2 regions of the Acidovorax sp. GW821-FHT10E04 genome follow, and region 2 is predicted to be linked to the other one. Evidence: riboswitches for the same ligand, from Rfam matches in the RefSeq annotation. Region 2 holds a riboswitch; the other holds the start of a gene.
What was found. A riboswitch is a leader RNA that binds a small molecule or an ion and turns the genes downstream of it on or off. The one in region 2 is predicted to bind glycine.
Positions count from the first base shown of each region.

Region 1: linked by a shared signal. The riboswitch ahead of AC07OC_RS23425 (D-amino acid dehydrogenase) and the one ahead of gcvT (glycine cleavage system aminomethyltransferase GcvT) in region 2 are both predicted to bind glycine.

Region 1 is NZ_JBWKMT010000008.1:160,751-165,133, reverse strand. Features, by position in the region: gene AC07OC_RS23435 (thrombospondin type 3 repeat-containing protein) at 1-209, shown strand, start outside; gene AC07OC_RS23430 (2-keto-4-pentenoate hydratase) at 249-1,031, opposite strand; glycine riboswitch at 1,247-1,360, shown strand; gene AC07OC_RS23425 (D-amino acid dehydrogenase) at 1,456-2,775, shown strand; gene sorU (SorU family sulfite dehydrogenase c-type cytochrome subunit) at 2,843-3,148, opposite strand; gene sorT (SorT family sulfite dehydrogenase catalytic subunit) at 3,289-4,383, opposite strand, start outside.
Region 2 is NZ_JBWKMT010000001.1:1,011,699-1,016,081, forward strand. Features, by position in the region: gene AC07OC_RS04595 (TRAP transporter small permease) at 1-267, shown strand, start outside; gene AC07OC_RS04600 (TRAP transporter large permease) at 264-1,559, shown strand; glycine riboswitch at 1,590-1,688, shown strand; glycine riboswitch at 1,702-1,823, shown strand; gene gcvT (glycine cleavage system aminomethyltransferase GcvT) at 1,834-3,003, shown strand; gene gcvH (glycine cleavage system protein GcvH) at 3,090-3,464, shown strand; gene gcvP (aminomethyl-transferring glycine dehydrogenase) at 3,535-4,383, shown strand, end outside.

The sequences.
Region 1 (4,383 bases), on a different contig from region 2:
AATGGGTGCGCGGCCACTGGGTGCAGGCCCGCGCCGGCCACCAGTATCGCCAGCCGCACTGGGTGGAACGCGAAGGCCGCTGGGAGTTTCAGCGTGGCGGCTGGGACCGTGACGGCGATGGCGTCTCCAACCGCCATGACCGCGACCGGGACGGCGACGGCGTACCGAACCGACGCGACCAGCAGCCCGACAACCCGCGCCGCAACTGACCCCACGCCCGGCGCGCGCGCCGCGCAGGGCGCCGCCGTTCAGCCCAGGTGAAGTTCGGCGCGCCCCAGGCCGGGAAACTCAGCCACCACCACCGTGCCCGGCGCCACCATCACGGTGCCGGTGCAGGACCCGGTGGTCACCCACTGTCCCGCGCGCAGCCCACCCAGGCTGTGCGCGCCGCCATTGGCCAGCCAGGCGAGCAGGCGCAAGGGATCGCCCGCCGGGTTGCCCCAGCCAGCGTGCCGCACGGCCTGCGCGCCATTCACCGACAGCACCACGGGCTGCCGCATCGGCTGCACCGACTGCGCGCTCTCCGCTCCCGACCCCACGATGAGTGCGCCATGGCAGGCCTGGTCGGCCAGCCGGCTCCACTCGCCTTGCTGCGCCCAGGCGGCGTAACGCGTGTCGCAGACCTCGATGGCCGCCCGCACCGACGCCACGGCGGACAGCACCTCGGCCTCGCTGTAGGGCTGCGCACGGGCAGGCAGATCGGCACCCAGTTCGTACACCAGTTCCGCCTCCACACCCAGCACGGCGAAGCCCGCGCAGGACAGGCGCACCGCGCCCCCGCCGGCCATCGCAAACACCGAATCGCGCGCCAGGGCCGCCCGCGCAGGCAGCGCCTGCGGCGACGCCGCGCCCACCTTCCAGCCCGCGATCTCGCCGCGCTCGCGCACCACGGCGTCCTGCACGGCATAGGCCTGGGCAGCGTTCTGGGGACGCAATGCGGCGGGCAGGTCGAGCGGACGGGGCGTGCGCCCCAGGCGGGCCATGGTGAGCACGGCCGCGCTGGTCAGCGGATCAAAGGCGGTATCGGGCATCAAGGCGTCCTGCAGAGAAAGGCGAAGGTTCCGGCGGATTATGGCCAACCCCGTGCCCGCAGCATCAGCAACGATTGCGGTTCATTAGCGCGGACAAAGCGGTTTTTGCGCGATGCGGGCTCCTAGAATGGCCCCCGCAGGAGAGTCAGCGGCCCGCCCGCTTCACCGAAGGCGCAAACTCCCATACACGCTCAGGTCCCGTACTGCACCATTCATCAAAGCCGTCTGGAGAGCCGCTTCGCGCAACGCGAAGCGCACCGAAGGAGCAAACCGCGCGCCATGTGGGCCGCGCGGTGAATCTCTCAGGTACCAAGGACAGGGGGAGCGGCAGCTTGGGCATTCATGCGCCAGCTGCACGCTATTGAATTCATAGCTGCCAGCGCATGTTGTTCTAGCGCCAGAGCCCAGAAAGGCTTTGAAAATCATGCGCGTGATCGTTTTGGGCGCCGGCTTGCTCGGCGTGACTTCGGCTTATTTCCTGCAACAGCGCGGCCACGAGGTGACCGTCATCGACCGCCAGGGTGCGCCCGGCGCCGAGACCAGCTTCGCCAACGGCGGCCAGATCTCGGTGAGCCACGCGGAGCCCTGGGCCAACCCGAGCGCGCCGCTCAAGGTGCTGCAGTGGCTGGGCAAGGAGGATGCTCCACTGCTGTTCCGCCTGCGCGCCGACATGCGGCAGTGGCTCTGGGGCCTGGACTTCTTGCGCAACTGCACGCCGGCGCGCACGCGCCACAACATCGAGCAGATCGTGCGCCTGGGCACCTACAGCCGCGACACGCTGCAGCAGTTGCGTGCGGCCACCGGCATCCAGTACGACCAGCGCACACAAGGCATCCTGCACTTCTATACCAACCAAAAGGAATTCGACGGCGCTCTGGGCCCGGCCGAACAGATGCGCGCGCTGGGCTGCGAGCGCCAGGTGATCAGCGCCGACGAGGCCGTGCGCATCGAGCCTGCCCTGGCCCATATCCGCCAGCAGCTGGCCGGAGCCACCTACACGGCCGAAGACGAATCCGGCGACGCCAACCAGTTCACACGCGAGCTGGCCAAGCTGTGTGAAGAGGCGGGCGTGCAGTTCCGCATGGGCCACCACATCACCGCGCTGCGCGAGGCAGGTGGCCGCATCGACCACGTGGAAGTGACCAATGCCGAAGGCCGCTTCGAGCGCGTGCGCGGCGATGCGTTTGTGCTGGCCATGGGCTCGTTCAGCCCACTGCTCGCGCAGCCGCTGGGCATCCAGCTGCCTATCTACCCGGCCAAGGGCTATTCGGTGACCATGCCGGTCAAGGATGCGGGCAAGGCGCACCAGGTGAGCCTCACGGACGACGAGTTCAAGCTCGTGTTCTCGCGCTACACCAGCGAACGGGGTGGCGACCGCCTGCGCATCGCCGGCACGGCCGAATTGAACGGCTACGACCGCCACCTGAACCAGGTGCGCTGCGACGCCATCGTGCGCCGCGTGGAGCAGCTGTTCCCCGGCGCGGGCGATGCCAGCCAGGCCCAGTTCTGGACCGGCCTGCGCCCCGCCACACCCAGCAACGTGCCGCTGATCGGCGCCACCAAGGTGGCCAACCTCTTCCTCAACACGGGCCACGGCACGCTGGGCTGGACCCACGCCTGCGGCTCGGGCAAGGCCCTGGCCGACATCGTGAGCGGCCGGGTGCCCGAGGTGGACTTTGCATTCCAGGGTCTGCAGGGGTGCGCTCCCGACAAGGCGCTGGTGCCATCGCGCACCACGGCCTGAACGGGAGCACAGCGGGGTTGCAGCACCGCCGCGCAGGCGGCGCTGCCACCACGGGCCAGCGCCCGGCCTACCTGGCAGCGCCCGTGGCGTGCGCCACGAACTGCGCCACGGCCTGCATGTCCTTCTCGCTCATGCGTTCGGCATACGAAGGCATCACGCCGATGCCCGCCTTGAGCGCGCGCAGCACGCGGCCCGCATCGGGCTTGAGCTCATCCAGCACCGGGCCCACCTGCCCCTCGGCACCGGCGGCCTGCAGCGTGTGGCACACGGCGCAAGCAGGCTGGATCTTGATGAACAGCTCCTTGCCCCGCGCCAGCTCGGCGGCATCCGCCGCCCAGCCGGCACCCGTCCACAGCAGCAGCACGCTCGACATGGCCGCGAGCGCAGGCACGCGCAAATGCTGGAAACCGATGCGCCCCAGCACCAGTGCCACCGCGGATCTGGCACGGCCAGTCCGGGGGGCGCGCTCCCCTCCAGGGGGGAAGGCGCGCAGCGTCTCAGGGGGGCGCCCGGTCACGCTGCGGTCACCGTGACCGCATGGTCGCGCCAGCTCGCGTTGTTGTAGCCGCCCAGGTTTTCCTCGCGCTGCTCGGCCTGCACATTGCCTGCGGCATCGGTGGCGCGGCTGGCCAGCACGTGCGTGCCCGCCGCCAGCGTGACCGGCAGCACGAACTGGCGCCACGCGAACTTGCCCAGATCGGGGCCGATGAGCCGCGCGGCCTGCCAGGTCTTGCCGCCGTCCACCGAGACCTCCACGCCCTTGATGGCCTGCGTGCCGCCAAAGGCCACGCCATGCACCTGCACCTGGCCGGCCTTGAGGGGGCCCTTCTCGGGCAGGGGGCCATTGATCCAGGACTTGACGCCCATCTCCCACACCGACGGCTGGTCGGGGCTGGCCTTGGAGCCGGGGGGCGACATGCGGTAGCCGTGCGACATGATGCGCGCCTGCGACTGTGCGCCGGTGAAGGCCACGCGCTTGACGTACTTGATGTTGTTCACGCCCTGGTAGCCCGGCACCACCAGCCGCAGCGGGCCGCCGTGCGCCAGCGAGATGGGCTCGCCATTCATTTCCCAGGCCAGCAGCGCGTCCTCGGTGGCCTTGATGGGCACGGAGCGCTCCACCAGCACGGACAGCGGGTCCACGCCCTCGGGCAGCTTCTCACCCCCCGTGCCCGTGAGGTAGGCCGCGCCATCGGCGAGCCCGCCCAGCGCCGCCACCACATTGCGCAGCGGCACGCCGCTCCACACGACGCACCCCGCCGCGCCCACGGCCCAGGGCGTGCCGCTGGGCTTGCTGGGGAAGAAGCCACGCCCGTTGCCCGAGCACTGCAGCACGGTGGCCACGGTTTCCACGCCCAGGGTCTTGAGCTCGGCCAGGGTGAGGCTGCGCGGGTTCTTCACGCCTTCGACCGACACCGTCCAGGCGTCCCGGTTGTCCAGGATGGCCGCGTCGGGCGCAGGCAGGTTGTTGCGCACATACAGCTGGTTGGAGGGCGTGATGACACTGGTGCCGAAAGCCGAGCGCCGGGTTTCCAGCGTGCTGCTGCTGTGCACGATGAGCGCATCGGAAGACTTCCATCCCGCGTACGCGGGCAGCGGCTTGGCGGG
Region 2 (4,383 bases):
GGCGCCATCGCCCTGCGTGCCGTGGTCGCGGCCTTGCTGTTCGCCTTCTTCGGCTTCATGGTCTGGTACGGCTGGCTGTACATGCAGCGCACCATGTTCCAGATGACGGCCGTGACGCAGATCCCGTTCGCCTACATCTACAGCGCCATGCTGATCGGCGGCGTGCTGCTGATCGTGCACTTTTTGTTCATCGTGCGCGGCTACGTGCTCGACCGCAACTTTGCGGCCGATGAACACTTCGATGCGAATGCGAGTGCCTCCCTATGAGCGCGTCCATCATCCTCATCGTTTCGGCCTGCCTGTTCCTGGCCATGGGCGTGCCCGTGGCGTTTGCGCTGGGCCTGGCCACCGCGGCCACGCTGATCCTGGCCGAGAGCTACCCGCTGATGGTGCTGCTCAAGGAAACCTTCACCGGCATCGACAGCTTTCCACTGATGGCCGTGCCCTTCTTCATCCTCGCGGCCGAACTCATGAGCGGCGGCTCGCTGACCGAGGTGCTGCTGAGGTTTGCCGGGCAGTTCGTGGGCCACAAGCGCGGCGGGCTGGGCTACACCAACGTGGTCTCGCTGACCTTCTTCTCGGGCATCTCGGGCTCGGCGCTGGCCGATGCGGCGGGGCCGGGGTCGATGCTGATCCGCATGATGGACAAGGCCGGCTACGACCGTTCGTACGCGGCGGCTCTCACGGCCTCGACGGCCATCGTCGGGCCCATCATCCCGCCGTCCATCATCATGATCATCTATGCGCTGCAGGATGAAACGGTGTCGGTGGGTGCGCTGTTCGTGGCCGGCCTGTTGCCGGGCCTGCTGATCGCGGTGGCCATGTGCGTCGTGAACTTCCACGTCTCCAAGAAGCGCAACTACAAGGGCGACGGCCGGATGCCGCCGCTGGCCGAGATCCTGCAGACCACCTGGAAGGCGCTGCCCGCCATTTTGCTGCCGGTGGTGATCCTGGGCGGCATGCGCGCCGGCTGGTTCACGCCCACCGAGGCCTCGGTGGTGGCGGTGTTCTATGCGCTGGTGTGCGGCAAGTTCGTCTACCGCACGCTGCAGTGGAAGGCGCTGCCCGACATCCTGGCACGCTCGGCCCTGCTGTCGGCCTCGGTGCTGATCATCATCGGGCTGTCGGCCGCGTTCGCGTGGATCCTGACCATCGAGGGCATTCCGCAGCAGATGGCCGACTGGCTGGTGGGCATGAACCTCTCGCCGTGGATGTTCCTCATCATCGTGAACATCTTCCTGCTGCTGTTCGGCATCTTCATCGAGCCGCTGCCGGGCGTGATGGTGCTGGCGCCCATCCTCGCGCCCGTGGCCGTGAAGCTGGGAATCGACCCCATCCACTTCGCGATGGTGGTGATCTACAACCTCACGCTGGGCATGATCACGCCGCCCGTGGGCGGGCTGCTGTTCGTCACCTGCAACGTCTCGCGCGTACCGATGTCGCAGCTGGTGCGCGAGCTGGTGCCCTTCCTGTGGGCGCATGGCGTGGTGCTGGTGGTGCTGACCTTCATCCCGCAGCTGTCGACCTGGCTGCCGAAGGTGCTCGGGTTCATCAAATAGCGTCTGCGCGGCTTCTTCCAGCGGATATACTGGCGGCCGTCAGGAGAGAGCCCCTTCCCATCAACGAAAGGGGCCGCCGAAGGCGCAGGCAGCAGCCGAACGCTCAGGCAAAAGGACTGGCAACCGCCCGCAGTGATGCGGGCGTTCCCTTGCTGGAGAGAGATGGACCGTGCAGCACGGCACCCATCCACCGAAGGAGCAAGCCGCGCGGCCAGCCAGGGCGCTGCGGTGAATCTCTCAGGTAAAGCGGACAGCAGGGCAAATCCCGCGACCCATGGGGCCGCGGCCACCATTTGCCCCGGAGTCCGCCTTGACCACCCCTACCGCCCCGCTGCTGACCACCCCCCTCAACGCCCTGCACACCGAGCTGGGCGCCCGCATGGTGCCGTTTGCGGGTTACTCCATGCCCGTGCAGTACCCTGCCGGCCTGATGGCCGAGCACCTGCACACGCGCAACGCGGCGGGTTTGTTCGACGTCTCGCACATGGGCCAGCTCAAGCTTGTCGGCCCCGGCGCCGCTGCCGCGTTCGAAACCCTGATGCCCGTCGACGTGATCGACCTGCCCGTGGGCAAGCAGCGCTACGGCCTGCTGCTCACCGACGAAGGCACGGTCATCGACGACCTGATGTTCTTCAATCAGGGCAATGACACCCTGTTCGTCATCGTCAACGGCGCCTGCAAGGTAGGCGACATCGCGCACATCCAGGCACGCATCGGCCAGCGCTGCGACGTCATCCCCATGCCCGACCACGCCCTGCTGGCGCTGCAAGGCCCGCAGGCAGTCACCGCCCTGGCGCGCCTGGCACCCGGCGTCGAAAAGCTGGTATTCATGACGGGTGGCGACTTTTCCATTGCGGGCTGCGACTGCTTCGTGACCCGCAGCGGCTACACCGGGGAGGACGGCTTCGAGATCTCGGTGCCCGCGTCCCAGGCCGAAACCCTGGCGCGCGCGCTGCTGGCCCAGCCCGAGGTCAAGCCCATCGGGCTGGGCGCCCGCAACTCGCTGCGCCTGGAAGCCGGCCTGTGCCTGTACGGCAACGACATCGACACCACGACCACCCCGCCCGAGGCGGCGCTGAACTGGGCCATCCAGAAGGTGCGCCGCACCGGCGGCGCGCGCGCGGGCGGCTTCCCCGGTGCCGACAAGGTGCTGTCGCAGATCGACAACCCCGCCAGCCTGCAGCGCAAGCGCGTGGGCCTGGTCGCGCTGGAACGCGTGCCCGTGCGCGAGCACACCGAACTGCAAGGCCCCGACGGTCAAAAGATCGGCGAAGTGACCAGCGGCCTGCTGGGGCCCACCGTGGACAAGCCGGTGGCCATGGGCTACGTGGCGCCAGCCTTTGCCGCCATCGGCACGCGCGTCAACGCCATCGTGCGCGGCAAGGCCGTGCCCATGGAGGTGGTGTCCATGCCGTTCACGCCCGCGCGCTACCACCGCGGCTGACCCTCTGCAACCGCCCCAGCCCGGCTAAAGTGGCGGCTGGCATCGGCACTTTTTCTGTTTACCCCCCTTTTTTTGGAGCTTCCCCCATGACCATCAAGTATTCCAAGGACCACGAGTGGATCGACATCTCCGACCACGAAGCCGCCACCGTGGGCATCACGCTGCATGCCCAGGACGCCCTGGGCGACGTGGTCTTCGTGGACCTCCCCGAGGTCGGCACGACCTTCACCCAGGGTGACGTGGCCGGCGTGGTCGAGTCCGTGAAGGCCGCGGCCGACGTGTACATGCCTGTCACCGGCGAAGTCGTCGAAGTGAACGAAGCACTGCGCGCCGACCCCTCGCTGGCCAACAGCGATCCCATGGGTGCCGGCTGGTTCTTCAAGGTCCATGTGACGGACATGCTGCAGTTCGATGCGCTCATGGACGAACCCGCCTACGCCGAGTTCGCCAAGAACGCCTGACCCTCCGATGCCCCGCGGCCCGGCGCCTCCCCGCCGGGCCAATGTGTTTCCTTGCACTGTGCCGCCGCCGATGACCTCCCAAGCCCCCCTGCCCACCCTCGCCGCACTCGAGAACACCACCGAGTTCCTGCCCCGCCATATCGGCATCGACGCAGCTGACGAAGCCCACATGCTGTCCGTGATCGGCGAAGCCTCGCGCAGCGCGCTCATCGAGAGCATCGTGCCGCGCTCCATCGCGCGCAGCCGCGCGATGTCGCTGCCCCGGCCCGCCACGGAAGCCGCTGCGCTGGCCGAACTCAAGGCAATGGCGTCCAAGAACAAGGTTCTGCGGAGCTTCATCGGCCAGGGCTACTACGACACGCACACGCCGGGCGTCATCCTGCGCAACATTCTCGAAAACCCCGCCTGGTACACCGCCTACACGCCCTACCAAGCCGAGATCTCGCAGGGCCGCATGGAGGCGCTGGTCAACTTCCAGACCATGGTGTGCGACCTGACCGGCATGCCGATCGCCAACGCGTCCATGCTGGATGAAGCCACGGCCGCCGCCGAGGCCATGACCCTGGCCAGGCGCTCGGTCAAGAGCAAGAGCAATGTGTTCGTGGTGGCCGGCGACGCGCACCCGCAGACCATCGAAGTCATCCAGACCCGCGCCAGGCCCCTGGGCCTGGAAGTGCGCCTGGCCAACTCCGCCGAGGAATGGAACGACCTGCTGGCCGGCGACTACTTCGCCGTGCTGGCCCAGTACCCCGCCACCAGCGGCCGCATCGACGACCTGTGCGCCGATGTGGACAAGGCGCATGCCAAGCAAGCCGCCTTCATCGTGGCCGCCGACCTGCTGGCCCTGACGCTCATCACGCCCCCGGGGGAATACGGCGCCGACATCGTGGTCGGCACCACCCAGCGCTTTGGCATGCCC